Regions from separate parts of the Lelliottia jeotgali genome, predicted to be linked through region 1. Evidence: predicted binding sites of a transcription regulator. Region 1 holds the regulator's gene; the other holds the start of a gene.

What was found. The regulator Fur, encoded in region 1, represses iron uptake genes when iron is present. The targets are predictions, from matches to a motif close to ATAATAATGAGAACNACTATCAA.
Region 2: a site for Fur is predicted at 2,166-2,188, ahead of JBO43_RS05645 (Nramp family divalent metal transporter). Genes of this name have one in related genera too.

The regions. Positions count from the first base shown of each region.
Region 1 covers NZ_JAENMQ010000004.1:2,152-18,531, reverse strand. The annotation lists tRNA gene JBO43_RS10900 (tRNA-Gln) at 24-98, opposite strand; tRNA gene JBO43_RS10895 (tRNA-Met) at 143-219, opposite strand; tRNA gene JBO43_RS10890 (tRNA-Gln) at 236-310, opposite strand; tRNA gene JBO43_RS10885 (tRNA-Gln) at 342-416, opposite strand; tRNA gene JBO43_RS10880 (tRNA-Leu) at 440-524, opposite strand; tRNA gene JBO43_RS10875 (tRNA-Met) at 533-609, opposite strand; gene asnB (asparagine synthase B) at 834-2,498, opposite strand; gene nagD (ribonucleotide monophosphatase NagD) at 2,749-3,501, opposite strand; gene nagC (DNA-binding transcriptional regulator NagC) at 3,549-4,769, opposite strand; gene nagA (N-acetylglucosamine-6-phosphate deacetylase) at 4,778-5,926, opposite strand; gene nagB (glucosamine-6-phosphate deaminase) at 5,981-6,781, opposite strand; gene nagE (N-acetylglucosamine-specific PTS transporter subunit IIBC) at 7,113-9,131, shown strand; gene glnS (glutamine--tRNA ligase) at 9,311-10,978, shown strand; gene chiP (chitoporin ChiP) at 11,420-12,820, shown strand; gene chiQ (ChiQ/YbfN family lipoprotein) at 12,866-13,195, shown strand; gene fur (ferric iron uptake transcriptional regulator) at 13,302-13,748, opposite strand; gene fldA (flavodoxin FldA) at 14,044-14,574, opposite strand; gene ybfE (LexA regulated protein) at 14,732-15,019, opposite strand; gene ybfF (esterase) at 15,149-15,922, opposite strand; gene seqA (replication initiation negative regulator SeqA) at 16,107-16,380, shown strand, end outside.
Region 2 covers NZ_JAENMQ010000001.1:1,197,220-1,213,599, forward strand. The annotation lists gene mgrA (L-glyceraldehyde 3-phosphate reductase) at 1-370, shown strand, start outside; gene ypeC (DUF2502 domain-containing protein YpeC) at 497-841, shown strand; gene JBO43_RS05645 (Nramp family divalent metal transporter) at 887-2,125, opposite strand; gene nupC (nucleoside permease NupC) at 2,476-3,663, shown strand; gene JBO43_RS05655 (sensor domain-containing phosphodiesterase) at 3,702-5,930, opposite strand; tRNA gene JBO43_RS05660 (tRNA-Ala) at 6,111-6,186, opposite strand; tRNA gene JBO43_RS05665 (tRNA-Ala) at 6,225-6,300, opposite strand; gene JBO43_RS05670 (YfeC-like transcriptional regulator) at 6,518-6,880, shown strand; gene JBO43_RS05675 (YfeC-like transcriptional regulator) at 6,882-7,277, shown strand; gene gltX (glutamate--tRNA ligase) at 7,328-8,743, opposite strand; tRNA gene JBO43_RS05685 (tRNA-Val) at 9,002-9,077, shown strand; tRNA gene JBO43_RS05690 (tRNA-Val) at 9,121-9,196, shown strand; tRNA gene JBO43_RS05695 (tRNA-Val) at 9,230-9,305, shown strand; tRNA gene JBO43_RS05700 (tRNA-Lys) at 9,309-9,384, shown strand; RNA gene JBO43_RS05705 (RtT sRNA) at 9,414-9,537, shown strand; gene JBO43_RS05710 (FlxA-like family protein) at 9,672-10,013, shown strand; gene JBO43_RS05715 (LysR family transcriptional regulator) at 10,010-10,945, opposite strand; gene JBO43_RS05720 (bile acid:sodium symporter family protein) at 11,035-12,030, shown strand; gene JBO43_RS05725 (DUF3820 family protein) at 12,027-12,242, opposite strand; gene ligA (NAD-dependent DNA ligase LigA) at 12,244-14,259, opposite strand; gene zipA (cell division protein ZipA) at 14,328-15,296, opposite strand; gene cysZ (sulfate transporter CysZ) at 15,527-16,288, shown strand.

The sequences.
Region 1 (16,380 bases):
AACATCTAACGACTTTTTGAAATTGGCTGGGGTACGAGGATTCGAACCTCGGAATGCTGGTATCAGAAACCAGAGCCTTACCGCTTGGCGATACCCCAACAATTTTTTCTAGTTTACCGAAATAATCGATAAATTTCTAATTTGGTGGCTACGACGGGATTCGAACCTGTGACCCCATCATTATGAGTGATGTGCTCTAACCAACTGAGCTACGTAGCCAAACTGCTTTCTTCGATGGCTGGGGTACCTGGATTCGAACCAGGGAATGCCGGTATCAAAAACCGGTGCCTTACCGCTTGGCGATACCCCAATAATGCGGAGAACCGCTAAATCGAAGAATATGGCTGGGGTACCTGGATTCGAACCAGGGAATGCCGGTATCAAAAACCGGTGCCTTACCGCTTGGCGATACCCCATCCGTACAACGCTGACCTGGAAATGGTGCGGGAGGCGAGACTTGAACTCGCACACCTTGCGGCGCCAGAACCTAAATCTGGTGCGTCTACCAATTTCGCCACTCCCGCAAAAAAGATGGTGGCTACGACGGGATTCGAACCTGTGACCCCATCATTATGAGTGATGTGCTCTAACCAACTGAGCTACGTAGCCATCTTTTTTTCGCGTTACCTTATCGGCGTTGCGGGGCGCATTATGCGTATTGAGCCTTGCAGCGTCAATATCTTTTTCAATGAAAATCGCTGGATTGTGACTGTTTGGTTAGGTTGCGAACAGCGTGGCCGAATAATCGGCAATTATTGGTTATTAATCGCTTTTGTTCAGCAAAACGTGAGCAATAAAAAAGGCCCCGAAGGGCCTTCATGCGATCTCTGCGATTACTTATACGCTGACTGGTGAACCCCGACAGCGCGTCCTGATGGATCGTTCATGGATTTGAAAGATTCATCCCATTCGATGGCTTTCGCCGAGGAGCAGGCCACTGACGGGCCGCCAGGAACACATTCCGCAGCGCTCGGTACCGGGAACAGCTCTTCGAAAATTTCACGGTACAAATATGCTTCTTTCGAGCCTGGCGTGTTGTACGGGAAGCGGAAGCTGGCGGTTTCCAGCTGTTGATCGGTCACTTGCTTCGCCGCCACTTCTTTCAGAGTATCGATCCAGCTGTAGCCCACGCCATCAGAGAACTGCTCTTTCTGACGCCATGCGACGCTTGCTGGCAGGTAAGATTCAAAACATTCACGCAGAATATGTTTTTCCATTTTCCCGTTGCCGCACATTTTATCCTGCGGGTTGATGCGCATCGCCACGTCGAGGAACGATTTATCCAGGAACGGCACGCGGGCTTCAACGCCCCACGCAGACATCGCTTTGTTCGCACGAGCACAGTCAAACATGTGCAGCGCCTGCAGTTTACGCACCGTCTCTTCGTGCAACTCTTTGGCGTTTGGCGCTTTATGGAAATACAGGTATCCGCCAAACACTTCGTCAGAACCTTCGCCCGACAGCACCATTTTAATGCCCATCGCTTTGATTTTACGCGACATCAGATACATCGGCGTCGAGGCGCGAATGGTGGTCACATCGTAAGTTTCGATGTGATAGATAACGTCGCGAATCGCATCCAGACCTTCCTGCACGGTGAAGTGAATTTCATGGTGCACGGTGCCCAGATGGTTTGCCACTTCCTGCGCGGCTTTCAGATCCGGCGCACCTTCGAGGCCTACGGCGAAGGAGTGCAGTTGCGGCCACCAGGCCTCAGAGCGTTCACCGTCTTCCACGCGACGTGCGGCGAATTTCTTGGTGATGGCAGAGATAACGGAGGAATCCAGCCCACCAGAAAGCAGCACACCGTACGGCACATCTGACATCAGGTGGCTTTTGACGGAGTCTTCCAGCGCCTGACGCAGTTCGTTTTTGTCGGTGACGTTGTCTTTCACTGCGTCAAAATCAAACCAGTCACGCTGATAGTAATGGCGAATTTCGCCGTCTTTGCTCCATAGATAGCTGCCGGCCGGGAACTCTTTAATGGTGCGGCAAACCGGGACCAGGGCTTTCATTTCAGAGGCAACGTAGAAGTTACCGTGTTCGTCGTGGCCCATGTACAGCGGAATAATACCGAGATGATCGCGGCCGATCAGGTAGGCGTCTTTTTCGCTATCGTACAGCGCGAAGGCAAACATGCCCTGCAGATCGTCGAGGAACTCAGGCCCTTTTTCCTGATACAGGGCAAGGATCACTTCGCAGTCGGAACCGGTCTGGAAGGCGTAGCGGTCGCCATACTCTGCGCGCAGCGCCTGATGGTTGTAGATTTCACCGTTAACGGCCAGCGCGTGCGTTTTTTTCTCGTTATACAGCGGCTGGGCACCGGCGTTGACGTCGACAATCGACAGACGTTCGTGAGCTAAAATGGCTTTATCGCTTGCGTACACGCCGGACCAGTCTGGGCCGCGATGGCGCATCAGGCGAGAAAGCTCCAGTGCCTTTTTACGCAGTTCGCCCGCGTCAGTTTTAATATCCAGTACGCCAAAAATTGAACACATAACCTTCTCCGTTAACCCTGTTGCAGTGTGATGTTGCTTGCTTATGAAAATGCCGCAAAACAGGGTGTGCGCGCAACACTTTTACGGGTGGAAAAGCAAATAACGCAACAGGCATTGCCGAATGTTGAAAAAAGAGTATGTCGCGAGCGGTTTTATTGATGATTATTCAATGAATGACGATTTTTGTTAGATGCGGTGATGTTTTTGCGGCTTAAAAATGAAAAACCACGCTCGAGGGCGTGGTTTTTTGTCAGATAACGTCGATTTCAGCCACCGACGGATAAATCCAGCTCGGTCGGAACGGCATGGCGTCGATGTCGTCGAGCGTCGACACACCCGAGAGCACAAGGATCGTTTCAAGCCCGGCCTGGAAACCGGCCAGAATATCGGTGCGCAGATTATCGCCGACAATCACCGTGTGCTCGGAGTGGGCCTGCATTTTGTTGAGCGCCGCGCGGACAATCCACGGGCTCGGTTTGCCCACTACAAAGGGTTTGCGGCCAGATATTTTCTCGATACCGGCACAGAGCGCACCGCACGCCGGGTAGTAGCCACGGCCATGAGTGTCCGGGTTGGTGGCAATAAAGCGTGCGCCGTTCGCCACGAAGTAGGCCGCTTTGTGCATCATTTCCCAGTTAAAGGAGCGGGTCTCGCCGACAATCACAAAATCAGGATTCACATCGGTGATGGTAAAGCCTGCTTTATACAGCTCATGGATTAATGCGCCTTCGCCGACCACGTACGCTTTTTTCCCTTCCTGACGTTTCAGGAAATCGGCGGTCGCCATCGCGGAGGTGTAAAACACGCTATCCGGCACGTCGACGCCAGCGGTGGCGAAGCGGTTGGCCAGATCCTGCCCGGTCTGCGACGGATAGTTGGTCAGCAGAACCAGCGGCATTCCTTTTTCCAGAATACGGTTCAGAAACTCAGCGGCACCGGGCACCGCAACGTTATCGTGCATCAGCACGCCGTCAATATCACAAATCACATTCTGAATGGTCATGAACTACCTGGCATCTCAAAAAAAGAAGGCGTCACTATAAAGCGCTCTTAGCTTTCCAGCAAACGCTGGAGCAGCAGACCGTTAAGCATGGCGCGTTTCACCAGCGCAAAAGCGCCAATGGCGGAGCGATGATCGAGCGTCGAGCGCACCACCGGCAGATTCTGACGGAAGGCTTTCAGCGCCTGAGTATTAATGCAGCCTTCGATCGCCGGAAGCAGCACTTTCTCAGCCTCGGTGATCTCACCGGCGATCACCACTTTCTGCGGGTTAAACAGGTTGATGGCAATGGCGATGGTTTTGCCCAAATGACGGCCCACTTGCTCAATCACTTCGCAGGCGAGGGCGTCGCCTTTGTTGGCGGCTTTGCAGATGGTGTTGATCTTGCAGTCTTCCAGCGTGATGCGGCTTTGATAGCCCTGTTCAAGCAAATGGCGCACACGATGTTCAATCGCAGCATTGGCGGCGACCGTTTCCAGACAACCAAAATTGCCGCAGTGGCAGCGCTCGCCAAGCGGGTCTACCTGAATGTGTCCAATCTCACCGACGTTGCCGTTACGGCCAATAAAAATGCGTCCGTTGGAGATAATCCCGGCACCTGTTCCTCGGTGTACGCGCACCAGAATAGAGTCTTCGCAATCCTGACTCGCACCAAAGTAGTGCTCCGCCAGCGCCAGGCTGCGGATATCGTGCCCGACATAACAGGTGACGTTGAAACGTTTTTCCAGCGCACCGACCAGCCCCCAGTTTTCAACCTGAATATGCGGCATATAACGAATCACGCCGCTTTCCGGGTCGACCAGGCCAGGCAGGATAACCGAGATGGCGATCAGCTCGCGGATTTTACGCTGGCAGCTTTCAATAAACTGCGCAATGGTATTCAGCAGGGCGTGTTCCAGCGTTTCTTGCGTGCGTTCCGGCAGGGGATAGTGTTCTTCTGCCACTACTTTGCTGCTCAAATCATACAGAGTGAGCGTGGTGTCATGACGACCCAGGCGCACGCCAATGGCGTGGAAATTGCGGGTTTCAGTAATGATAGAGATGGCGCGGCGGCCCCCGGTGGAGGCCTGCTGATCGACTTCTTTAATCAAGCCGCGCTCAATAAGCTGACGCGTGATTTTAGTCACGCTGGCGGGTGCAAGCTGGCTCTGTTCGGCAATCTGTATGCGCGAGATCGGACCATGCTGGTCAATCAGGCGATACACCGCCGCACTGTTAAGTTGTTTAACGAGGTCAACATTACCAATTTGAGCTTGTCCGCCAGATGTCATACTTTTACTTACTCAGTGACGACCTCGTTACCATTAACGATGGTCTTAATAATTTTATAATCGCGTGTGAAGGCGGTGAGGTTGGCCACCATGCCCGGTGCGATACCGCCCAGCTCTTTATCCACGCCGATAGCGCGAGCCGGGTAGAGTGTTGCCATACGCAGCACTTCATCCAGCGCAATGCCGCAATGTTCAACCAGGTTACGTACCCCTTCGATCATCGTCAGCGCCGAGCCGCTCAGCGTTCCGTTCTCATCCACGCACAGTCCATTGCGGTAGTATATTGTTTTACCAGCAAAAATGAACTGCTCAATGTTTGCCCCTGCTGGCGCCGTGGCATCAGTCACCAGGCACAGCTTATCGCCCTTGAGGCGTTTCGCGTTGCGGATATTGGTGTAATCCACATGCAGGCCATCAGCGATAATGCCACAGTAAACGTCTGGCTCATCAAGAATCGCACCGACCAGCCCAGGTTCACGACCGGTAATGTACGGCATCGCGTTATAAAGGTGCGTTGCAAAGGTAATACCTGCACGGAAACCGGTTTTGGCTTCGGCGAGCGTGGCGTTGGAATGACCCGCAGAAACCACGATACCCGCGGCTGCCAGTTGACTTATCACTTCTGGCCCGGTCATTTCAGGCGCCAGCGTTACTTTGGTGATCACGTCCGCGTTGGCGCACATGAAATCGACCAGCTCGGCGTCCGGCTTGCGCACGTAATTCGGGTTATGCGTGCCTTTCTTGACGATGTTCAGCCACGGACCTTCAAGGTGCAGACCCAGCGCCTGATGCGGATATTTCGCCAGGTATTCACGCATCACGCGGATACCTTGCTTCATTAATTCGTCGTCGGAGGTAATGAGTGTTGGCAGATAGCTGGTACAGCCCGATTTCTCGTTGGCTTTCTGCATGATCTCCAGCGTTTCAACGGTGACTGCCTCTGGCGAGTCGTTGAACTGCACGCCGCCGCAGCCGTTCAGCTGGACGTCGATAAAACCGGGGGAGATGATTGCTCCATTGAGTGAGCGTTGTTCGATCTCCGGCGGCAGTTCAGCCTGCGGGCAGACACGTTCAATCAAGCCATTGGCGATAACAATCGCATGGTCATCCAGAATTTCATGGCCGGTATAAATCCGACCGTGGGTTAAAGCGTACATAAGACCCCCGGTTTAAAAATTCAGCCGCCTCTTTGGGAAGAGGCGGCTAGTCAATTACAGACCTTTAATATTTTCAGCTTCTAACTCGTTGAAGTATTTCAGCGTCTTCACTTTCAGTTCCATCGTAGATGGCTCGTCGCATACCACCACGGCTTTTGGATGCAGCTGCAGGCAGCTGATGGTCCACATGTGGTTCACGTTGCCTTCAACGGCGGCTTGCAGCGCCTGTGCTTTCACATTGCCCAGCACCAGAATCATCACTTCTTCGGCATCCAGCAGGGTGCCCACGCCAACGGTCAGGGCGTATTTAGGCACCTGATTCACGTCGCCGTCAAAGAAGCGGGAGTTTGCCACGCGGGTGTCATGGGTCAGGGTTTTAATACGGGTACGAGAGGCCAGTGAAGAAGCCGGTTCGTTGAACGCGATATGACCGTCGTTACCCACGCCGCCCATGAACAGGTTAATTTTGCCATAAGAGCGGATTTTTTCTTCGTACTGACGGCATTCTGCGTCAATATCAGGCGCGTTGCCATTCAGCAGGTTAATATTTTCAGGTTGAATATCAACGTGATCAAAGAAATTGCGGTGCATGAAGCTATGGTAGCTCTCCGGATGCTCCTTCGCTAAGCCTACGTATTCGTCCATGTTGAAGGTCACAACATGTTTAAAGCTAACCTGGCCTGATTTATGCATTTCGACCAGAGCCTTATACGCGGTCAGCGGGGTGCCACCGGTTGGCAGGCCGAGAACGAAAGGACGATCGGCAGTAGGTTTGAACGCGTTGATACGGTTAACGATATGGCGTGCAGCCCATTTACCGACTTGTTCAGCTGTAGCCAGGGGAATCAGTCTCATTGTTCACCTCTAAAGTTAAAGTTAAAAAAAGTGGGCGGATGGCGCGCCTTGACCTTAAATAAGCGTAACCTGGATCACGCAGGGCAGGGGTCAATCCGACTTGATTTTTTGAATGATAAAATAAGTTTTCACTGTTAGCCAGCAAAAGGGAGGGTTAATAACGGAATTTGGTGACAAAACTCACAAAAAGTATGCATTTAATTTGCGATACGAATTAATTTCTCACACACTCAGAATGCCAGTGATTCATCAACTGTATCGATAAGTTAGTGACACAATAAAAAACAGCTGAGAACGTGCCTTAAACGGGGTCTCATAGGGGGAAGCACAAGTGAGTATTCTAGGTTATTTACAAAAGGTTGGCCGCGCACTGATGGTGCCGGTTGCCACGCTGCCAGCGGCAGCAATTCTGATGGGTGTGGGCTACTGGATTGACCCAGTAAGCTGGGGTGGTGATAACGCACTTGCGGCGCTGTTCATCAAGTCCGGTTCCGCGATCATCGACAATATGTCTGTGCTGTTTGCGATTGGTGTCGCTTACGGTATGTCCAAAGATAAAGACGGTGCAGCAGCATTAACCGGTTTTGTGGGCTTCCTGGTGTTGACCACACTCTGTTCTCCGGCAGCGGTTGCCATGATTCAGAAGATCCCAGTGGACCAGGTGCCTGCTGCGTTCGGTAAGATCAGCAACCAGTTCGTCGGTATCCTCGTGGGTATCATCTCTGCAGAACTGTACAACCGCTTCAGCGGCGTTGAGCTGCCGAAGGCGCTGTCGTTCTTCAGCGGCCGTCGTCTGGTGCCGATTCTGACCTCCTTCGTCATGATCGCTGTGGCGTTCATCCTGATGTACGTCTGGCCGGTTATCTTCGACGGTCTGGTAAACTTCGGTGAGCACATTCAGAAACTCGGTTCTGCGGGCGCAGGTATTTACGCCTTCTTCAACCGTCTGTTGATTCCGGTCGGTCTGCACCACGCCCTGAACTCCGTGTTCTGGTTTGACGTTGCAGGTATTAACGATATCCCTAACTTCCTCGGCGGCGCACAGTCCATCGAAACAGGTAAAGGCATTGTCGGTATTACCGGTCGTTATCAGGCGGGCTTCTTCCCGATTATGATGTTCGGTCTGCCGGGTGCGGCGCTGGCCATCTACCACTGCGCACGTCCAGAGAACAAAGCGAAAGTTCTGGGTATCATGATGGCAGGCGCATTCGCGGCCTTCTTCACCGGTATCACCGAGCCGCTGGAATTCTCCTTCATGTTCGTGGCGCCGGTTCTGTACGTGATCCACGCTGTGTTGACCGGTATCTCCGTGTTCATCGCTGCTTCGATGCACTGGATTGCAGGCTTCGGCTTCAGTGCGGGTCTGGTGGATATGGTGCTGTCGTCCCGTAACCCGCTGGCGACTCACTGGTGGATGCTGATCCCTCAGGGTCTGGTGTTCTTCGTGATTTACTACGTGGTGTTCCGCTTCACTATCACCAAATTCAACCTGATGACTCCGGGTCGCGAGCTGGCTGTTGCCGGTAGCGAAGCTGATGGCCAGGACGTGAATGTGAGCGGTGATAAAGAGCAGGACGTTGCAGGCCTGGCGCGTCAGTACATCGCCGCTGTTGGTGGTTCTGACAACCTGACCGGCATCGACGCCTGTATCACGCGTCTGCGCCTCAACGTGAAAGATTCTTCTCTGGTTAACGAAGCGCTGGCAAAACGCCTGGGTGCATCTGGTGTGATTCGTCTGAACAAAACCAGCGTGCAGATTATCGTAGGCTTCGTGGCGGAAAAAATCGCTAACGCCATGAAAACCACCGGTCCGGTAGCGGCTTCTGAAGCTGCTCCTGTCGCCGCTGCACCTGTTGCGGCTAAACCTCAGGCGGTTCCTAACGCTACCACCATCGCGGCGCTGGTTTCTCCAGTCACCGGTGAAGTCGTTGCCCTGGAGCAGGTTCCTGATGAAGCATTCGCCAGCAAAGCGGTCGGTGACGGCGTAGCAGTGAAACCAACGGAAAAAACCGTGGTTTCTCCAGCAGCCGGCACCATCGTGAAAATCTTCAACACCAACCATGCGTTCTGCCTCGAAACTGAGAAGGGTGCTGAGATCGTGGTCCACATGGGTATCGACACCGTTGCCCTGGGTGGTCAAGGCTTCACGCGTCTGGTTGAAGAGGGTGCCGAAGTGGTGGCAGGTCAGCCGATTCTGGAAATGGATCTGGACTTCCTGAACGCCAATGCGCGCTCCATGATTAGCCCGGTTGTTTGCAGCAACATCGACGACTTTAGCGGTCTGGTTCTCCAGGCGAAAGGTCAGGTCGTTGCCGGTCAAACGCCACTGTACGAGATTAAAGGCAAGTAATCGCTCCTGAGTAGAGTCATGCCTTAAGCGGCGGGGGTAATCCTCCGCCGCTTTTTTTTGCAGCAATCCTCCCCAATATTCACTTCAAAGCCATTTTTTGCATAACTAAAGGTTGTCACTACGTCCGGCTTATAAGATCATATCCCGTTATACGTTGTTGACGCTTTGAGGAATCCACGATGAGTGAGGCTGAAGCCCGCCCGAGTAACTTTATTCGCCAGATCATCGATGAAGATCTGGCCAGTGGTAAGCACACCACAGTTCATACCCGTTTCCCGCCGGAGCCAAACGGCTACCTGCATATCGGTCATGCGAAATCCATCTGCCTGAACTTCGGCATTGCGCAAGACTACCAGGGCCAATGCAACCTGCGTTTCGATGACACTAACCCTGTTAAAGAAGACATCGAATACGTTGAGTCCATTAAGAACGACGTGCAATGGTTAGGCTTCAGCTGGTCTGGCGATATCTGCTACTCCTCGGACTATTTCGATCAGCTGCACGCGTACGCCGTAGAGCTTATCAACAAAGGCCTGGCCTACGTTGACGAGCTGTCTGCTGACGAAATCCGCGAATACCGTGGCTCGCTGACGGCGCCGGGTAAAAACAGCCCGTTCCGCGATCGCAGCGTCGAAGAAAACCTCGCGCTGTTCGAGAAAATGCGTGCAGGTGGCTTCGAAGAAGGCAAAGCCTGTCTGCGTGCCAAAATCGACATGGCGTCACCGTTCATCGTGATGCGCGATCCGGTGCTGTATCGCATTAAATTTGCCGAGCACCACCAGACTGGCAACAAGTGGTGCATCTACCCGATGTACGACTTCACCCACTGCATCAGCGATGCGCTGGAAGGCATTACGCACTCTCTGTGTACGCTGGAGTTCCAGGACAACCGTCGTCTGTACGATTGGGTTCTGGATAACATCACCATCCCTGTGCATCCGCGTCAGTACGAATTCTCTCGTCTGAATCTGGAATACACCGTGATGTCCAAGCGCAAGCTGAACCTGCTGGTGACCGACAAGCATGTCGAAGGCTGGGATGACCCGCGTATGCCGACTATCTCTGGTCTGCGTCGTCGTGGCTATACCGCAGCGGCTATTCGCGAGTTCATCAAACGTATCGGCGTGACCAAGCAGGACAACACCATTGAGATGGCGTCTCTGGAATCCTGCATTCGCGAAGATCTGAACGAAAACGCGCCGCGCGCTATGGCAGTTATCGATCCGGTTAAACTGGTTATCGAAAACTACCCGCAGGGCGAAAGCGAGCAGGTCACCATGCCGAACCATCCGAACAAACCGGAAATGGGCAGCCGTGAAGTGCCGTTCAGCGCTGAGATCTGGATCGATCGCGCTGACTTCCGCGAAGAAGCGAACAAGCAGTACAAACGTCTGGTGCTGGGCAAAGAAGTTCGCCTGCGCAATGCGTACGTGATTAAAGCTGAGCGCGTTGAGAAAGACGCCGAAGGCAACATCACCACTATCTTCTGCAGCTACGACGCGGAGACCCTGAGCAAAGACCCTGCGGACGGACGCAAAGTGAAAGGCGTGATTCACTGGGTGAGCGCAGCACACGCGCTGCCGGTCGAAATTCGTCTGTACGATCGTCTGTTCAGCATTCCGAACCCTGGCGCGGCGGAAGATTTCCTGGCGACCATCAACCAGGAATCATTGGTTATCAAGCAGGGTTATGCAGAACCTTCCCTGAAAACAGCCGAAGCGGGTAAAGCGTATCAGTTCGAGCGTGAAGGTTACTTCTGCCTTGACAGCCGTTATGCAACCGCTACCAAACTGGTATTTAACCGTACCGTTGGTCTGCGTGATACCTGGGCCAAAGCTGGCGAGTAAGCCTGGTCAATGAGAGACAAACGCCGCTTAACGCGGCGTTTTTTTTGCTTATCGATCATGCGATTACTTGAAGTGAATATTTTTGACGTAAAAATAGTGCGTCAATGAGCTGCTACTTATTTTTTTTAATAAAGTTTCGAGTAACTTGAATTAAGTCGAATAAAGAGATGTAAGCGCTATCAAATAAGTTTACCTACTGAATTTTACCGATTTTTTCCGCTTAAGCCTTGTCGGAAGCGATATGTTTCAAATCGCTACCAATTATGTGCACTTCGTCATAATCCTGCATTTTGCTCACTGAAAAGCATTGATAATTCGCGTCGCGAAAAATAGTCTAAAGGCGGTAGTTAATTCGAGGGTATTTCTGACTACCCCTGACCATTAGGTCTTTTAGATTTTTCGCCGTTTAAGGCGCTTTTATTCGTCAAAGAGGAACAATCTATGCGTACGTTCAGTGGCAAACGTAGTGCGCTGGCGATGGCTATCGCCGGTGTGACAGCAATGTCGGGCTTTATTGCAGCTCCGCAGGCTCAGGCAGCAGGCTTTATCGATGATTCGACACTCACGGGCGGTATCTATTACTGGCAACGTGAACGTGACCGTAAAGACGTCACCGATGGCGACAAATACAAAGTAAACCTTTCTCACTCCACCTGGAACGCTAACCTGGATTTCCAGTCTGGTTATGCCGCTGATATGTTCGGTCTGGATATTGCTGCGTTCACCGCTATCGAAATGGCGGAAAACGGCGATAGCGCGCACCCCAACGAAATCGCGTTCTCCTCCAGTAACAAAGCCTACAAAGAAGACTGGTCTGGCGATAAGAGCGGGATCAGCCTGTATAAAGCGGCAGCTAAATTCAAATACGGTCCAGTATGGGCGCGTGGCGGTTACATTCAGCCAACCGGCCAGACGCTGTTAGCACCACACTGGAGCTTTATGCCGGGTACCTATCAGGGTGCTGAAGCTGGGGCAAACTTTGATTACGGCGATGCGGGTGCGTTGAGCTTCTCCTACATGTGGACCAACGAGTACAAAGCGCCGTGGCACATCGAGATGGACAAGTTCTACCAGAACGATAAAAAGACCCGCGTGGAATATCTCCACTCTCTCGGCGCGAAATATGACTTCAAAAACGATCTCGTGCTGGAAGCGGCGTTTGGTCAGGCTGAAGGTTATGTCGATCAGTACTTCGCCAAAGCCAGCTACAAATTCGATATCGTTGGTGGCCCATTGACCACCAGCTACCAGTTCTACGGCACACGCGACAAAGTCAGCGATGGCAGCGTGAACGATCTGTATGACGGCACCGCATGGCTGCAGGCGCTGACTTTTGGCTACAAAATCGGGCAGGTGGATTTACGCCTCGAAGGGACTTACGTCAAAGCCGAAGGGCAGCAGGGCTACTTCCTTCAGCGTATGACGCCAACCTATGCATCGTCCAACGGTCGTCTGGATATCTGGTGGGATAACCGCTCTGACTTCAACGCCGACGGCGAAAAAGCACTCTTCTTCGGTGCGATGTATGACCTGAAAAACTGGAATCTTCCGGGCTGGGCAGTGGGTGCTTCCTACGCTTACGCATGGGATGCGAAGCCGGGTGACATGGCGACGCCAGACGCTTACTACGATCCTAACTATCGTCTGAAAGAGTCTTCTTACAGTCTCGATGCGATGTACACCCTGCAGGACGGTCGCGCTAAAGGCACTATGTTCAAACTGCACTTCACGCAGTATGACAACCATTCCGACATTCCAAGCTATGCAGGCGGTTACGGCAACATCTTCCAGGATGAGCGTGACGTGAAATTCATGGTTATCGCGCCATTTACCATCTTCTGATGAACTGTCCGGCGGGACATTCCCGCCGGAATGGAGACCGACATGTTGAAGAAATTAGTCATTGTCGCAGTACTGGCATCAGGACTGGCTGCGTGCGCTCAGCCTCAGGCCCCGAAAGAAGATTCTCGTCTCAAAGAGGCTTACAGCACCTGTATCAATACCGCTGAAGGCTCGCCGGAAAAAATCCAGGCCTGTCAGAGCGTGTTGACGGTACTGAAGAAAGAAAAGGCACATGAGCAGTTCGCCACGCAGGAAAACGTCCGCGTGATGGATTACCAGGCCTGTATCCAGGCGCGTAAGACGGGTAATGGCGAAGCGGTGAAAGCCGATTGCGGTCAGCTCTGGCAGGAGATTCGCAACAATAACGCGCAGTAATTCGCGTTGATTAACGCCCGGCAGCGAAAGCTCGCCGGGCGTTTTTGCATTTATTTCAGGCAAAAAAAAGCCAACCGTCAGGTTGGCTCAGAGTATGAAAACACGATTATTTTGTATCGTGAGCGTGCTCGTTTTCGCGGCAATCGCCTTCAGCACAGTGACCATACAGATACAGGCTATGGTTGGTCAGACGGATGCCATGACGAGTGGCGATTTCACGCTGACGTGCTTCGATAGAGTCATCGCTAAACTCAATCACCTTGCCGCAGTCGAGGCAAATCAGGTGATCGTGGTGATGCTGCTGCGTCAGTTCGAAAACGGATTTACCGCCTTCAAAATTGTGGCGGGTGACAATTCCGGCGTCATCAAACTGGTTCAGAACGCGGTATACGGTCGCCAGTCCAATCTCTTCGCCCATGTCGATCAGACGTTTGTATAAGTCTTCCGCACTGACGTGATGGTTGTCCGGTCCTTGCAGAACTTCCAGGATTTTTAAACGAGGAAGCGTCACTTTCAGGCCAGCCTTCTTTAATGCGGTATTGTTGTCAGTCATGCGGAATCTGTCCTGTTGCTAAACGGTTCACTTCTTTAGAGGAAATGAAAGAAAATGCAGTTGGGATAATGCGTCTCATTATAGAACTGCCATGCCTAAATGAAAACTGCAAGTCTCAAGCAAAGTATGCTTATAAAAACGTGGTATCACCAACAAACTTGTTCGATGGCATCCACTGTAACCCTGGGACATTGTACAGGTATGAACACAAAAGTTAAAAATTTGTAGCAATTATTTTGATTGGAATTATCTATCAATGAGGCATGGCGTAAATCGCCATGCCTCACAGATTTGATCAGGCGTTCAGAATATCGTCGAGGTGCAGTTCTTCGCGGATCTGTTTTACCCACTTGTCGACGCGCTCTGCGGTCAATTCTGGCTGACGGTCTTCGTCAATCGCCAGTCCGACAAAGTGATCGTCGTCCGCCAGGCCTTTAGAGGCTTCGAAATGATAGCCCGCCGTTGGCCAGTGGCCGACGATCGCGGCACCGCGTGGTTCAATGATGTCGCGAATAGTCCCCAGCGCATCACAGAAGTATTCCGCGTAGTCTTCCTGGTCGCCGCAGCCAAACAGGGCCACGAGCTTGCCGTTGAAATCGACTTCTTCCAGCGTCGGGAAGAAATCATCCCAGTCACACTGCGCTTCGCCGTAGTACCAGGTCGGAATGCCGAGCAGCAGAATATCGTAGCCTTCGAGATCTTCCTTGCTGCTCTTAGCAATGTCATGCACGTCGGCAACGTCTTTACCAAGCTGTTTTTGAATGTTTTTTGCGATGTTTTCGGTATTACCGGTATCGCTGCCGAAAAAAATGCCGATGATTGCCATGAGTGAAATAACCTCTTGAAACTTAATGGTATGGTGGCGCAATTTGTCCACGGATAAGGGCAATCATAGCAGAACAGGGAAGTCTGCGGAAACAGCTATCACGCGGGACTGCACTCTGTGCTACATGAAAAGGACTATTGGGTGGATTTTCGGACGATCACCTGGTGCTGCGCCATGCCTGAAGTTGTGCCATCAGCATCTCTTCAATCAGCTCACTGCGGCTGATCTCGCGCGCATCGGCCAGCTCCGTTAAGGCGTCGACAGCCTCCGCGTTGAGTTTTAGCTCGACGCGTTTAAGCCCACGACTCTTGTCGCGTTTCAGCTGATTGCGCTTATTGATGCGCAACTGTTCATCACGCGAAAGCGGATTGGTTTTTGGTCGTCCCGGTCGACGTTCAGTCGCGAACAGATCTAATGTCGTGCGGTCCGTTTGTTCTTTGGCCATGATTCAGAGACTTCGGGGGAAAACAAGCAGCCCTGCTATTGCCGGGGCGATGAGCGCGACATCATACATGACGTCAACCTGCACGCCAACGACTGGTAGCCTGCGGGCAATCAGTCGCTGGCTTTTTAATCAAATCGCGTTATCAGAGAGATAGCGGCGTATTGCTCGCAGCACCGCTTCTGGTTTTTCGGCGTGAACCCAGTGCCCGGCTCCGGCAATCACATGCGCACGCGCCTGTGGGAATTGCGCCAACAGGGCGTCGCGATATGCGTCGGTCACATACGGAGAATTGCCCCCGCGAATGAACAGGGTAGGGTGCGGCCAGGCCGGAACCTTCTGCCAGCCGACAATATCCGAATACTGGTCCCACAGCACCGGCACATTAAAACGCCATGCGCCATCGACGAATGATTTCAGCAGAAACTGCACCACGCCTTCTTCATCAAGATGCTCGCGCATTACCGCAGCGGCTTGCTGGCGAGTCGACACGCCTGCATCGGTCACGGCATTAATGGCGGCAAAAATTTCGTCGTGACGGCGCACGTCATAATCCACCGGCGCGACATCAATCACTACCAGCTGATCGATACGCTCAGGCGCCAGCGCCGTCAGCGCCATCACCGCTTTGCCACCCATCGAATGGCCAATCAGCGTCGCCTTTTCAATATTGTTCGCATCGAGCGTATCCAGCAGATCCTGCGCCATCACACTGTAGGTCATCTCCGGGCTGCGATCGGAAAGCCCGTGGTTGCGCATATCCACCTGCAGGATATCGTGGTCGGCCACCAGATCGCGCGCCAGCACGCCCAGGTTATCGAGACTGCCAAACAGGCCATGAACCAGTACGATGGGGGAATTATTGTTCGGCGATTGTGCAGATTGCGCTCGGCTATTCAATTTCATGGCAAAGTTCTTTTTTTACAGGTGTCAGGTTAGGGTATTATGTTGACCATTCTGCCGCCCGGCTGCAAGGTTCCAGTTTAATCTGACTTTTTGCCGCTGGCCGGGCTTGACCCTATTCGCGGTTGGGATTAGCCCTTATAATCCCAACGACTTGTATTCAGATAAGATATTGCACTGGATTAAGATGAAAACAATCGAAGTTGATGATGAGCTCTATCAGTATATTGCCAGCCACACGCGACATATTGGCGAGAGTGCGTCCGACATTTTACGGCGTATGCTGAAATTTTCCGCCGCCTCACAGCCTGCAACTCCGGTTTCTAAAGAGGTTCGTCAGCCAAATGCGGTTGCTGAAGTTAAAGCCGTCGCTCCGGTGAAAGATAAAGTGCGCGCGGTGCGTGAACTGCTGCTTTCCGATGAATACGCCGAGCAGAAAAAAGCGGTTAACCGCTTTATGC
Region 2 (16,380 bases), on a different contig from region 1:
TTTGCAGGAGAAAGGCGTCGGCTGTATTCCGTTCTCTCCGCTGGCCGGGGGCCAACTGACCGACCGTTATCTGAACGGAATTCCGGCGGATTCTCGCGCAGCCAGCGGGAGCCGCTTCCTCAATCCAGATCAGATAACAGAGGATAAAATCAGTCAGGTGCGCGCGCTAAACGCGCTGGCTGAAGGTCGCGGTCAAAAGCTCTCACAGATGGCGCTGGCGTGGGTATTGCGCCATGACGCGGTCACTACGGTGCTAATTGGTGCCAGTAAGACCGCACAAATTGAAGACGCCGTGGGTACGTTAACTAACCTTCATTTCAGCGCCGATGAGCTGAGTGCCATTGACGCGATCCTGAATCGGACAAAATAAATGCACTTTTAGCAAAACGTGCTCACCTTGACGAATTAGGAGTTGAGGCGATTAAACGGGGCTTTACGGCCCCGTAATATTGCGTTAACAGGCCGTCTAAGGCCCCGATCGTGAAGGAGAAGAACAATGTTCAGGTCACTGATTCTTGCAGCAGTACTCTTGGCTTCAGCCCCGCTGATCGCTAATGCTGGCGAAATCACCCTGTTGCCATCAGTAAAATTACAAATTGGCGATCGTGACAATTATGGTAACTACTGGGACGGCGGTGGCTGGCGCGACCGTGATTACTGGCACCGCAACTATGAATGGCGAAAAGACCGCTGGTGGAGGCATGATAATGGCCGCCATCGTGGCTGGGATAATCGCAAAGCGTACGAGCGTGGCTACCGTGAAGGCTGGAGTGACCGGGACGATCGTCGCGGACCACACGGTCATGGACGCGGCCACGGACACGGCGGTCATCGCCACTAAAATACAAAAAGGAGCCAAATGGCTCCTTTTTTCATGCATGGGCTCTTAAAGACCCAGCGCCGTCCCGATCAACAGCCATAGGTTCAACGCCACCACCAGCACCACGATAATCCACCCGATGCGTCTGACCAGCGTAGTGTTCACCAAATCGCCCATCAGGGTTTTATTGCTGGTAAAGATCAGCAGTGGAACCAACGCCAGCGCGATACCAAAGCTCAATAAAACCTGGCTCATCACCAGAATGCGCGTCGGATCCAGTCCCATCAGAATGACAATAAACGAAGGCAGCATCGTGACGGAGCGGCGCACCCACAGAGGAATGTGGAAACGCACGAATCCCTGCATGACCACCTGCCCTGCCAGCGTCCCGACGACCGTTGACGACAACCCTGCCGCCACCAGACTCAGGCCAAAAATGGTTGCCGCCGCGTGGCTCAGAAGAGGTTCCAGCGTCAGGTAAGCCTGATCGAGATCGGCAATCCCCGTGTGACCGTTAAAGTGGAACGCAGCCGCCGCCGTCGCCATCATCGCCAGATTAACGAACCCGGCGATGGTCATGGCGATCCCGACATCCCATTTGGTGGCCGAATAACGCTCCTGGCGCGAACCTTCATGGGCGTGCTGCGTCAGGGAAGAGTGAAGATAAATGACGTGCGGCATGATGGTCGCACCCAGCACACCAGCCGCCAGGAATACCGCTTCCGACGTCGGCAAGCTTGGGATAATCATTCCTTTACTGAGCTGCACCAGATTCGGTTGAGAGAAAATCAGCTCGACAATGTAAGCCGCCGCGACAAACAGCAGCAGACCGCCAATCACCAGCTCAAGAGGCTTTTGCCCGCGCCGTTGCAGCATCAAAATCAGGAAAGTGGCAATCCCGGTCAGCACGGCGCCTTGCAGGAGCGACACGCCCAGGATCAGCTTGAAGCCGATGGCCGCGCCGATAAACTCCGCCAGGTCGGTCGCCATCGCAATGATCTCTGCCTGCACCCAATAAAACCAAACCACCGGACGCGGATAGTGATCGCGAATCTGTTCTGCGAGATTTTTCCCTGTCGCAATGCCGAGCTTTGCAGACAGCACCTGAATGAGCATCGCCATGAAATTGGCCCACACCACGACCCACAGTAATTTATAGCCAAAGCTGGCCCCGGCCTGAATGTTGGTCGCAAAATTGCCCGGATCGATATAGCCGATGGCGGCAATGAACGCAGGTCCCATTAATGCAAACCTCAGCTTGCGCGCTGCTCTGCCACTGCTACCCTCTACGCGACTGTTAGTCATTTCTGCCTCTGGAAATATAGCCTTTGCTATGTTTCATGCTATCAAAATGAGAATGATTATCAAGATCATTTAAGATGTTTATAGTGATTTCTCTGATAGCAAAGAACGATAGCTGGGGCGGGTGCAATGAAACGATCTCACAGGAGATGAAATCGACAGTCATTTGTGAAGCGTAGCACACAAACGTAACTTTTCACTCATTTACATAACATAACAGAAGTGTATGGTTGATCACTATTTTTGAGACTCGTCACAGGATGTAACTATAGTGTGGTCTTGATCTCGTTTTCTTTGTGCTTGTTACATAGAATGTGCACGGAAATTAAACCTGCCTCATATTTGGAGCAAATATGGACCGCGTCCTTCATTTTGTCCTGGCACTTGTTGTCGTTACTGCACTTGCATTGCTGGTCAGCACAGACCGCAAAAACATTCGTATTCGTTATGTTGTACAGCTGCTCGTCATTGAAGTTTTACTTGCGTGGTTCTTCCTGAACTCCAACGTAGGCCTGGGCTTCGTGAAAGGCTTCTCCGAAATGTTCGAAAAACTGCTCGGATTTGCTAACGAAGGGACGAACTTTGTCTTCGGCAGCATGAACGATCAAGGCCTGGCATTCTTCTTCCTGAAAGTGCTTTGCCCAATCGTCTTTATCTCTGCGCTGATTGGTATCCTGCAGCACATCCGCGTTCTGCCGGTTGTGATTCGCGCGATCGGTTTCCTGTTATCCAAAGTGAACGGCATGGGTAAACTGGAATCTTTCAACGCAGTCAGCTCCCTGATTTTGGGTCAGTCTGAGAACTTTATCGCGTATAAAGATATCCTCGGCAAAATGTCCCGTAACCGCATGTACACCATGGCGGCTACCGCAATGTCTACTGTTTCCATGTCTATCGTGGGCGCATACATGACAATGCTGGAACCAAAATACGTGGTCGCCGCACTGGTTCTGAACATGTTCAGCACCTTTATCGTTCTGTCGCTGATCAACCCTTACCGTGTTGACGCCAGCGAAGAAAACATTCAGATGTCTAACCTGCACGAAGGCCAGAGCTTCTTCGAAATGCTGGGTGAATACATTCTGGCAGGCTTCAAAGTGGCGATCATCGTTGCTGCGATGCTGATCGGCTTCATCGCCCTGATCGCTGCGCTGAACGCACTGTTCGCTGCGGTGCTGGGTATCTCCTTCCAGGGCATCCTGGGCTACATCTTCTATCCAATTGCCTGGGTGATGGGTGTTCCTGCTCACGAAGCGCTGCAAGTGGGCAGCATCATGGCCACCAAACTGGTTTCCAACGAATTCGTTGCAATGATGGATCTGCAGAAAATTGCCAGCACGCTTTCTCCGCGCGCAGAAGGCATTCTGTCTGTGTTCCTGGTTTCCTTCGCTAACTTCTCTTCCATCGGTATCATCGCCGGTGCGATTAAAGGTCTGAACGAAGAACAAGGCAACGTGGTTTCTCGCTTCGGCCTGAAACTGGTTTACGGTTCTACTCTGGTGAGCGTACTGTCCGCGTCTATCGCTGCGCTGGTACTGTAATCCAAATAAAAAACCGGGGGTTTGCGCCCCCGGTTTTTTTACGCCTGCAGTTCGTCAAGCGGCTGAGGTTTTCCCAGCAAATAACCCTGCAAATAATCCACGCCGATATCCAGTAACATCTGTCGCTGCTCAGGCGTTTCGACAAATTCCGCCACCACACACAACGATTTAGTCTTCGCCAGACTACAAATCGACTTCACGATCGTCGCATCCATGCTGTCCGTACAGATATCTTTCACGAAGCAACCATCGATTTTAATGATGTCAGCCTGCAGTCGTTTAAGCCGCTCATAGTTGGCGTATCCCGTACCAAAATCATCGATCGCAATTTTGAAACCATACTCACGCAGCTGCTGGATATTCTGAATACTGGACTCTGAATCTGAAAAAGCCTGTTCTTCAGTGACTTCAATGATGACCGCCTGAGGGACAACCGCGTAGCGTTTAAACAGTCCCACAATTTCAGCGGCCACCTCTTTTTGATTGAGCGTCATCGGCATCAAATTGACGGAGAAACGGGCTCCGCAATTCGTCGTGGGGTGATCGCGGAGCCACTTAAGCAGGTTCTCGAGTACACACAGATCGAAACGGTGGCTGAGGTTAAACTGTGCAATCAGAGGGATGAACCGATCCGGGGTAATGATTTCACCATCGCTCTCCAGACGGGTTAAAATTTCATGGTAGCCCTCACCTGCTGCGTTCTGAATTGGTTGAGCATATAAACGCACGCCTCCCTCATCAAGGGCCCGTTTTACACGGCTGAGCATTAATACCCGATCGGTTGTTTGCCCCGCGACCGTCTCAATGCTGTTGGTCAGCGCCAGCACTCTGTGCGTCACGCAAGATTGCTCAGAAAGCCAGCTCAGTTGCCCCAGCGTGTGGTGAAGGTTTTCGCCATCATGCCCTTCCAGCTCTCCCCAGGACGCCCCAAATTCGATGTCCAGCCCGGTATTGTTCCAGTAGATTTTACGGCTGTTCAACCGATCGACGATGTGCTGTAAACGCTCACCGGTATCTGGCCCTGAGAGTACTAAAATCAATTCGCTGCCCGGCAGCTGGAAGAATTTTTCATTCGCCTGCAATAAAGGCTGCACCGCCGACGTGATGGCGCGCTTGCAGTGGATGCGCATCAACATGCCGTAATGGCGGCTGAGAAAGCCCAGATTCCCCATGCGCAGACAGCAGATTTTGGCATCCGGGTGCCGCAGCAAATAGTCTTCCAGCGCCCGCATATTAGCGAGGCCCGTGAGCGGGTCGGTCAATGCCCTTTCATGCCAGCCCTTCTTTAGCCATTCGCTGCGGTGGTAAATCCGCGACATGTACATCAGGCAGATGGCAAAGGAAATCAGCACCGACAGGACGAACGCCAGCGCATAGCCCGTCTGTACACCGTTGAGGAAATTTTTGTTGTAAGACAGGAGCAGAAAAGCGGAAATCGCCCAGCTCAGAGAAACAAGGGCGTAGCTCAAGCGACTTATAGCAACCGTGAAAAGGATAAAGATTACCGGAACCAGATAGCCGGCGATAAAACTGGCCTCAATCGGGGAGCATAAAACCACTAACCCCAGCGTCAGACATATTAGCCAGCCAAATGTAAATACGGAATGTTTATGAATAAGATAGGGCTTAACGCTGCGTAACCAGAAGGTTCTGGCATAGCGCGGATTAATTATCATTCTTAACGGATAATAGAACATCATCGTAAATATCAGGCTGGCACAAATCAGGCTCTGAATATCAACAATATTATAAATCGCGGTGCCATCGCCAAAGAAGTTAGAAATTGAAAGCGGAAAATCAAAGAAATATCCAGCCAGATACATTGACAACTTTATACCCAGGGGAATGACAAACCCCAGCCAGAAAATGCGTAATCCGATCTGCCGGTTCGGCAGCCCATAGCGCCAGCGCTTACCCATCGTGAAGCCAAGGATCGCGCAGACCGCAAAGACAGAAAACGTCTGGCAAAAAAGCACAACAGCGTGCTGCAGAGGAGTGAGCTGGAAGTAATATAAATTGGTTAAGGCAAAACTCAAGACAACAGGAAGAACCGCGCGGCGACCAAACAATAACATCATTGCCAGCATCACGCTTAAGGGAAGCCAGGCTAAATAGACGTAATGGCCGTCAAGAATGGAGCGAGGGGAAATAAAACGAGAGAAAGGCACCGCCAGCAGACATAAAATGAATGCCAGCATAAATATTCGTAAATTATTTGTAAGGTAACTTTTTGCTCGCAACAAGGGGCTATTTCCCAGTCGAATCATTGGTTGAAGAAATGGTAAGTTTATTAATTGAGCGAATCAAGTTCCCGGTTTTTAAATGAATGCTTTTCTTGATTTCGATTGAGGTCAGATTGATAAACATACACGGATGGCAACAAAAAAGGCAGGAGATGATAACAAATGCATAAAAAAACCCCCGCCTTTCGGCGAGGGTCTGAATTTTGGTGGAGCTAAGCGGGATCGAACCGCTGACCTCTTGCATGCCATGCAAGCGCTCTCCCAGCTGAGCTATAGCCCCACAGTGTTTTACGTTCCAAACTCTCCTGGATAAGAATTTGGTGGAGCTAAGCGGGATCGAACCGCTGACCTCTTGCATGCCATGCAAGCGCTCTCCCAGCTGAGCTATAGCCCCAACGTAAAGCTGTCGTGTTGACGGGCGGCATAATATGAATTCCATTGCAGAGTGTCAACGGCAAAATCAACGCAGCCCTTTCAATCGTCGAAAAATCATGCAAATGAGTCACAATGCGAAGCTGCTCGCAGCCAGTAGTTAAACCTGTCACATTTTCGCATAAAAGGGTGCTATAACATGAACCACTCATTAACCCTACTGATATTCAGGTAATTGCATGATCAAGGAACGAATGACGCCAGAGGAGTTGTCGCGACTCACTGGCTATAGCCGACAGACCATCAATAAATGGGTACGCAAGGAGGGTTGGAAAACATCTCCAAGACCAGGTGTTCAGGGTGGTAAGGCGCGTCTGGTTCACGTTAACGAAAAAGTGCGAGAGTTTATCCGCAGCGCATCCAGGATGACGGATGAACCTCAGCTCATTGAAAGCACAGCCAATAATAGCTCACTTAACGCTCTGCTGCTGACACTGGCCAATGAAATGACCCCGGATGAGCAAAAACAGCTGACGACGTTGTTACTGCGGGAAGGGATTACCGGATTGTTACAACGTTTAGGGATACGCGAACAGAGCTGATATGAAAAAATTACGGAGCAAAATGACCACGGAAGAGTTGTCCGATAGCCTTGGCGTCGCCAAACAAACGATTAACCGCTGGGTGCGTAAGCAAGGGTGGAAAACCGAAAGTTTGCATGGTGTAAAAGGCGGACGAGCACGATTGATCCATATCGACGCCCGCGTACGCGAACATATTATGAATATCCCTGCGATTCGTAACCGACAGGCTATTTATCAGCTTGCAGAAACGTCCGCCGAATATGAGGGGGCGAACACCACCAGCTTGTTACGGCAGGTGACCGGCGCACTGGAAAGTATGACGCTCATTGAGCAAGAAAAACTTGCCGTGCTGCTGGCCCGCGAAGGTATTCAGGGCTTCCTCGCCCGCCTCGGTATTGCTGAAGAACAGGCATAAAAAAACGGCAGGATAGCCTGCCGTTTTTGCTCTTCGTCTGCCCGACGTATTTACTGTTGGCTTTCGCGCTCAGTAATAAAATCCAGAGCTTTGTTAATGCGCGCAACGCTGCGCGTTTTGCCAATTGCATGAACGGTGACATCAAGTCCTGGGGATTGCCCAGCACCAGTCACGGCAACACGCAGTGGCATACCAACTTTCCCCATACCGACTTCCAGTTCGTCTGCCGTAGCCTGAATCGCGTTGTGAACATTTTCCGCAGTCCAGTCAGTCAGTGCAGACAGTTTATCACGCACGACTTCGAGCGGCTGACGAGCAACCGGACGCAGGTGTTTTTTCGCCGCGTCAGGATCAAACGCCTCGAACTCTTCGTAGAAATAACGGCAGCTTTCCGCAATCTCTTTAAGCGTTTTGCAGCGTTCACCCAGCAGTTTCACCAGATCCGCCAGCTCTGGGCCAGTGCGGGTATCAATATTCGCCTGCTCAATGTGCCATTGCAGGTAGGTTGCAACGTATTCCGGCGGCATGGTGTTGATGTAGTGATGGTTCAACCACAGCAGTTTATCGGTGTTAAATGCACTGGCGGATTTGCTCACTGCATTCAGGGAGAACAGTTTGATCATCTCTTCGCGGCTGAAGATCTCCTGGTCACCGCTGGACCAGCCCAGACGGACTAAATAGTTCAGCAACGCTTCCGGCAGATAACCGTCATCGCGGTATTGCATCACGCTGACAGCGCCGTGACGTTTGGACAGTTTTTTACCGTCATCGCCATTAATCATCGATACGTGCGCATAAATAGGCACCGGCGCATTCAGCGCTTTCAGGATATTAATCTGACGTGGTGTGTTGTTGATATGATCTTCACCGCGAATAACATGGGTGATTTCCATGTCCCAGTCATCAACCACAACGCAGAAGTTGTAGGTCGGTGAACCGTCAGTACGACGAATGATCAGATCGTCCAGTTCCTGGTTGCTGAACTCAATCGGGCCACGGATCTGGTCGTCGAAGATAACAGAACCTTCCTGCGGGTTAGCGAAACGCACAACGCAGGGTTCGTCATCGGCATGGTGCTCGTGGCTGTGGCGGCAGCGGCCATCGTAACGAGGCTTATCACCGTTCGCCATTTGCTCTTCACGCAGAGCTTCCAGACGCTCTTTGGAGCAGTAGCATTTATACGCGGTACCCGCGACCAGCATGTCGTCGATGACGGCGTTGTAACGGTCAAAACGTTTCGTCTGGAAGTACGGGCCTTCATCCCACTCCAGATTCAGCCAGTTCATCCCATCCATAATGGCTTCGATTGCTTCCGGTGTGGAACGTTCGAGATCGGTGTCTTCAATACGCAGCACGAACTCACCGTCGTGGTTACGTGCAAAAAGCCAGGAATAGAGAGCAGTACGTGCACCACCGACGTGCAGATAGCCTGTCGGGCTGGGCGCGAAGCGAGTTTTGATTTTCATGAAATGGCCTTACGTTATAAAGATGCCGACGACCGGCAAATGCTGGGATAAAAACAATGGGCAATATTCTATCACTGTGGGCCGATTCCTCAATGATGTTGCCTTATTGACGTGCAGGTTTACTAAATTTGTTTAGAAATCATGCTGCGCGGGCCATTTTGTGATCCGTTTGTTTAATTTTACGACGAACAAACAAAATCTTTAGAAAAGGCGTTGACTCATTTTCAACTCTCCCTATAATGCGACTCCACACAGCGGGGGTGATTAGCTCAGTTGGTAGAGCACCTCCTTTACACGGAGGGGGTCGGCGGTTCGAGCCCGTCATCACCCACCATTCATTTGTGAGTGATACCGCAGTGTAGCAAGAGATAAGATTTGGGTGATTAGCTCAGTTGGTAGAGCACCTCCTTTACACGGAGGGGGTCGGCGGTTCGAGCCCGTCATCACCCACCATTATCTTCTCTTGTAATAGCAGTACCGAAGTTTGGGTGATTAGCTCAGTTGGTAGAGCACCTCCTTTACACGGAGGGGGTCGGCGGTTCGAGCCCGTCATCACCCACCATTCGGGGCGTTAGCTCAGTTGGTAGAGCAGTTGACTTTTAATCAATTGGTCGCAGGTTCGAATCCTGCACGCCCCACCAATGTAAAAAAGCGCCCTAAAGGCGCTTTTTTGCTATCTGCGATATTCAAGATTCGAGCCTGCAGCAGGTTCGAGCCGAACGCAGTGAGGCAACGGAGCCGTAAGGCGACGGCCCGAAGGGCGAGCGAAGCGAGTTATCCTGCACGCCCCACCAATGTAAAAAAGCGCCCTAAAGGCGCTTTTTTGCTATCTGCGATTCCTGAATTTTCTCCCTCCCAGATCTGGCAGGTCCCCTCAAGCTATGGGTTTATTTGCCGATATGCTTGTTTTATGGCGAGAGGATTTAAAATGACAACAATACAGACATCAACTCCTTCAGTGCAGACCGGCAGCAGCGGTGGCAGCAGTTCCGGTGCAAGCGGTATCGCTTCGCAGATTAGCCGCCTGACATCGCAAATCACTAAGCTGACTCAGCAACTTAAGGATGTCGCGAACGGTAGCGGCAGCACCGAGGATAAGAAAAAACAGCAGGAGCTGCTTCAGGCTCAGATCAAAATGCTGCAAGCCCAACTGGCACAATTACAGCGCCAGCAGGCTGAAGAAGCCCAGCAAAAACAAGATCAAAAACAGGGCAAAATGGAAGGCGTTAACTCACCTTCCGCCGATCACCAGATTGATATCTACATCTAATCCTCTGGTGCATTAAATAACGGATCGCGTATGCGGGCCTCCATCAATCGCTGTGCCTGCATACGTACCACCTCCCAAAGCGCATGAGCCGCACCAGAAAGCGAGCGATTTTTACGCCGCGCAAGCATCAGTTTACGTTCTATGCACGGCGTGAAACGCCTGACAACAAGCCTACTCCCCTGCGGCAACGGCAGCGCCAGCGCGGGTAACACGCTGATGCCAATCCCGGCCTCCACCATTGGGAAAAGCGTCGCGGGATGTCCAATCTCCTGCACAATTGTCGCGTTCACCCTCTGCTGAGCAAGTGCCGCATCTATCAGCGGTCGGCTTCCCGATGCATAATCCTGTAATACCAGATTTGCGCCCTGCAACGACTGCCATGTCACCTGAGGCACCGATGCAAGAGGATCATCTTCGCGGCACAAGAGTAAAAATGGTTCTGACAGCACGACTTCACATTCGAGATCTGTCACTGGACCGGGATCGATAACAATGCCGAAATCAACGTCACCTTGCCTGATACTCTCCAGAACCCACTGCTGCGGCCTGTCGTGCAGTACAAAATCAATATCGGGATAGCGGCGATTACTTTCGGCAATGCATTGCGGAATCAAATGTGCAGAAATCGTCTGACTGGCCGCAACGCGGACTGTCCCGGAAAGCTGCTTCCCCACCCTGCCCACGTCACGCAGCGTACTGTTGAGTTCATCCAGCAGGCGCTCCAGACGCGCAGCCAGCTGCTGCCCCGCCTCGGTAAGTACCACTTCACGCGTGGTACGATCCAACAGGCGCACGCCGGTCTGTAATTCCAGTTCTTTTACGCTATGACTCACTGCCGACTGGCTCAGTCCGATCATCTCCCCGGCACGGCTAAAGCTGCGGGCCTGGGCGACGGTGACAAAAACACGAAGCTGACGAAGGGAATAATTCATCTGTTTTATTCATGAATGGATGCAATAAATCGATTTTATTTCTCAAACGGAACAAAGCACAATAGCGAAATCTGATTTCAGGAGCGTTTATGAAACTGTTTCGTGTTCTCGATCCCTTTACCCTTACGCTGATTGCCGTTGTCCTGCTGGCCTCTTTCTTCCCGGCGCGCGGTAGTTTTGTTCCGTTTATCGAAGGCCTGACAACGGCAGCTATTGCCCTGCTGTTCTTCATGCACGGGGCGAAGCTGTCTCGTGAAGCGATCATCGCCGGGGGCAGCCACTGGCGACTTCACCTGTGGGTAATGTGCAGCACCTTCATTCTGTTCCCGATCCTCGGCGTGCTCTTCGCCTGGTGGGCACCGGTGAACGTCGATCCGGCGCTGTATACCGGCTTCCTGTATCTGTGCATTTTGCCCGCGACCGTCCAGTCGGCCATCGCGTTTACGTCACTGGCTGGCGGCAACGTTGCGGCAGCAGTCTGCTCTGCATCAGCCTCCAGCCTGTTGGGGATTTTTGTCTCGCCACTGTTGGTTGGCTTGCTGATGAATATGCATGGCGCAGAGGGTAACCTTGAGCAGGTTGGTAAAATCTGCCTGCAACTGTTGCTGCCGTTCGTGCTTGGGCATCTTTCTCGTCCGTGGACCGGGGATTTCGTCGCGCGAAACAAAAAGTGGATTGGCAAAACCGACCAGACCTCGATTCTGTTAGTGGTTTACTCCGCCTTTGGCGAAGCCGTAGTGAATGGGATCTGGCACAAGGTCGGGATTGGTTCGCTGCTGTTTATCGCGCTGGTGAGCATCGTGTTACTGGCGATTGTGATCGCAGTGAATACTTTTGCCGCCCGTAAATTTGGCTTCAATAAAGCGGATGAAATCACCATTGTGTTCTGCGGCTCGAAAAAGAGTCTCGCCAACGGTATCCCGATGGCCAATATTCTCTTCCCGACGTCGGTGATTGGCATGATGGTGCTGCCGCTGATGATCTTCCACCAGATTCAGCTAATGGTCTGTGCGGTGATGGCGCGTCGTTACAAGCGCGAGACAGAGAAGCTGGCGCAGGAAGAGACCCGCGCCGCGAAAGCTTAAGGACGCTTGAGGGGCTGAACCAGATGGCTCAGCCCTTCGCTTTTAATGAGCAGTGTGATAGCCATCAGCTCGCCGAGTCGCCCGGCAGGGAATTGATCCTTACGCGCAAACCACAGAAAATACTCTTCCGGCACGTCAATCAATCGACGTCCCTTGTATTTTCCGAATGGCATTTCGGTATTGGCAATCTCGATGAGCTGTTCTTTCTCCACGTTACTCTCCCAGTAGCCTAATCATTTCGGCTTCGTCGATAACTTCAATGCCCAGCTCCTGCGCTTTCGCCAGTTTCGAGCCTGCCGCTTCACCGGCAATCACCAGATCGGTTTTCTTCGATACACTGCCCGCCACTTTTGCACCCAGCGCCACCAGACGCGCTTTGGCGTCGTCACGGGACAACTGACTCAGGCTGCCGGTGAGTACCACGGTTTTGCCCGCAAACGGGCTGTCGATCTCTTCGACGTTGACGACAACCGGTGCGGGCCAGTGAATGCCCTCTTCCAGCAATTTACCGATCACTTCGCGGTTGCTCTCTTCCGCAAAGAAGTTAAAGACGTGAGTGGCAACGACGATACCGACGTCCGGCACTTTTTGCAGATCGTCAATCGAGGCCTTTTCGAGCAGCTCAAGCGTACCGAAATGAGCAGCCAGTCCGGCAGCGGTCGCCTCACCGACTTCACGAATACCCAGAGCATACAAGAACCGTGCGAAGGTCGTTTCTTTGGCTTTCTCCAGCGCATTCACCACGTTTTGCGCGGATTTTGGCCCCATGCGATCCAGTCCTGTCAGCTTTCCAGCCGTCAAGTGGAACAGATCAGCAGGCGTGTGGACATACTCTTTCTCGACCAACTGATCGATAATTTTATCGCCCATCCCGTCGACATCCATCGCCCGACGGGAGACGAAGTGTTTGAGCGCTTCTTTGCGCTGCGCCCCGCAGATTAACCCGCCAGTGCAGCGCGTCACGACCTCGCCCTCTACGCGCTCAACGTCGGAACCACATACCGGACAGTGGGTCGGAAATTCAATGGCACGAGTGTCATCAGGGCGTTCAGATTCGACAACGTTCACCACTTGGGGGATCACATCACCCGCGCGACGAACAACGACTTTATCGCCAATCCGCAGGCCCAGACGTGCAATTTCATCAGCGTTATGCAGAGTCGCATTGCTGACCAATACACCCGCGACCTGAACAGGTTCCAGACGTGCGACCGGGGTAATCGCCCCGGTACGGCCTACCTGAAATTCCACGTCGCGCACGAAGGTCATCTGTTCCTGAGCGGGGAATTTAAAGGCCACCGCCCAACGCGGTGCACGCGCCACAAAACCTAACTGTTCCTGAAGCGCCAGCGAGTTCACTTTGATGACCACGCCATCGATATCAAACCCGAGTGACGGACGGTCCGCTTCGACCTGATGATAAAATGCCAGCACCGCTTCCGGTGAGTCGCAAAGTTTCACTCGATTACTGACCGGCAGTCCCCACTCTTTAAATTGCAGCAGGCGACCCAGATGGGTATCAGGCAGTTCTCCGCCCTCAAGAATACCCACGCCGTAGCAGAAGAACGTCAGTGGGCGCTTCGCCGTTATTCGTGGATCAAGCTGACGCAGCGATCCTGCCGCAGCATTACGCGGGTTAGCAAACAGCTTTCCACCGGTGCGACGCGCTTCATCGTTAATCTTTTCAAAGCCAGCCTGCGGGAGGAACACTTCACCGCGCACTTCGAGGCGTGCGGGAATGTTCTCGCCGCGCAGCTTCAGCGGTATCGCGCGGATGGTCCGCACGTTGGTGGTGATGTCTTCACCGGTTGTGCCATCGCCGCGCGTGGCGGCGCGCACCAGCACGCCGTTTTCATACAGGATGCTCACCGCCAGACCGTCGAGCTTCAGCTCGCAGCACCACGTCAGCACTTCAGCGCTTTTCAGTCGATCCTGGACACGCTTGTTAAACGCGAGAAAACTGTCTTCGTCGAAAACGTTATCCAGTGACAGCATCGGCACTTCATGACGCACCTGGCTGAAAGAGGCCAGCGGAGCCGCACCCACGCGCTGCGTCGGTGAGTCCGGGGTGATGAGATCGGGGTGTTGTGTTTCCAGCTCGCGCAGTTCGCGCATCAGGCGGTCATACTCCGCATCCGGGATTTCCGGTGCATCCATCACGTGATACAAATATTCATGATGGCGAAGTGTGGTTCGTAGCTGTGTGAGTTGTTGTTCGATTGAGTCCATATCGCACCATCAATGAGAAAAACCCCCGACAGGCGGGGGTTGAGGAGGAGTGGAAGAGAACGCAGCGTTTACGCGTTAGCTTCCTTTACTTCGCGGATGCGATCCTGATACTCGCGCAGTTTCTGCGGCGTCATCATGCGACGCTGATCGTCGAGTACCACACCACCGACTTCATCGGCGATATGCTGGGCGGATTGCAGCATCAGCTTAAAGTTTTGCAGTTCATCGCCGTAAGACGGCACCTGCATAAAGATAGTGATACCAGGCGTGGTGAAATCACCGCTCATTTCCGGGTCGAAAGTCCCCGGATTGACCATATTGGCCAGGCTAAACAGCGCGGGGCCGCTGCCGTCCGGGCTCAGATGGCGGTGGAAAATGTTCATGTCGCCAAACTTGAAACCCGCCTGCTGGATGCTGTTAAGCAACACTTCACCGTTGAGCTGAGTGCCATGATGAGCAGCCACGTTCATGATGATCACCGTTTCTTTACGCTGCGGCTTTTCAGTCACTGGCGCTTCTTCAACAACCGGCTCCGGTTCAAAGACCGGCTCAGGCTGCGGGGCTGGCTGCGTGTGAACAGGCTGCGGCGGTGTTTCTGGCGGCAGTGGCTGAACAGGACGCGGCGCTTGCGGCGCGGGCTGTGGCACAGGTTGCTGTTGCACAGGCGGCTGCTGTGGCTGGCGCACCGGCTCTTCAACCGGCTGCGGAGCAACAGGCTGGCGCGGCTGTGCAGACGCGTAAGGCGGCTGGTACTGGTGCTGTGGAGGCTGACGAGGCGCTTCATGCTCCCCATGACCTGCAGCAGGCGCAGTTGTATTGACCCGATGAACGCGGACTTCACCCACGCCTTCGTCGTCGGTATCTTCGATGTCGTCATCACCGTCATCGTCGTTACGACTGGACTTCATGCGCTTCAGTGGGCGATCGCGAAACATCGAGGAGCGTTCTTTACGGCTGGTCCAGAAACCATGTACCAGTAAAGCGAGTATGGCGATCGCGCCAACAATGATTAATATCAGACGCAAATCCTGCATCATTATATTCTCTGTTGTTCTAACACCTTGCCACCACGGCAAACATTTACTCACTAAGAGTATTTGCCGATTACGTCAAGTGCAAGTGTGTGCAGAGCATTCAAAGCATAAAGATGAACGAAATCGTGCTTTTTGCTGTTTTTTCGAACATTTCCGAACTGGTCATTGGTCCATAACTCGATAATATAGGCGTGCAATTCCACTGGTTGTGAAAAAAGGAGTACAGCCTGGTTATGGTTTCAACATCAACAACGACTCCGCGCAGCGGTATCTGGTACTTTTCTCAGGGATGGAAACTGGTCTCCCTGCCAGGCATTCGCCGTTTTGTCATCCTGCCCCTGCTGATCAACATTCTGCTGATGGGTGGTGCTTTCTGGTGGCTGTTTACGCAACTCGAAAGCTGGGTACCGGCCATCATGAGCCACGTCCCCGACTGGCTGCAATGGCTGAGCTATTTGCTGTGGCCGATTGTGGTCATCTCCGTCCTGTTAGTTTTTGGCTATTTCTTCTCAACGATAGCCAACTGGATCGCCGCCCCGTTTAATGGGCTGTTGGCAGAACAACTCGAAGCACGACTGACGGGGTCCACACCGCCTGATACCGGCGTACTCGGCATAATGAAAGATGTGCCGCGCATCATGAAGCGCGAATGGCAAAAGTTTGCATGGTACCTGCCACGCGCGATTGTCCTGCTGATCCTCTATTTTATCCCCGGCATTGGCCAGACCGTTGCGCCGGTGCTGTGGTTCCTGTTTAGCGCCTGGATGCTGGCGATTCAGTATTGCGACTATCCATTCGACAACCATAAAGTGCCGTTTAAAGAGATGCGCACGGCGCTGCGCTCGCAAAAGGTCATCAATATGCAGTTTGGTGCCCTGACCAGCCTGTTCACAATGATCCCTTTCCTTAACCTGTTCATCATGCCGGTCGCCGTCTGCGGCGCGACCGCGATGTGGGTAGATTGCTACCGTGCTAAGCACGCGTTATGGAAGTAATGCAAAACTGTGTAAATGGGGGGCGGCTTATGCCCTCCTTATTCCATACTGATAGCCATTATTTCCTTGCAGCATATAGATATGCGATTTCC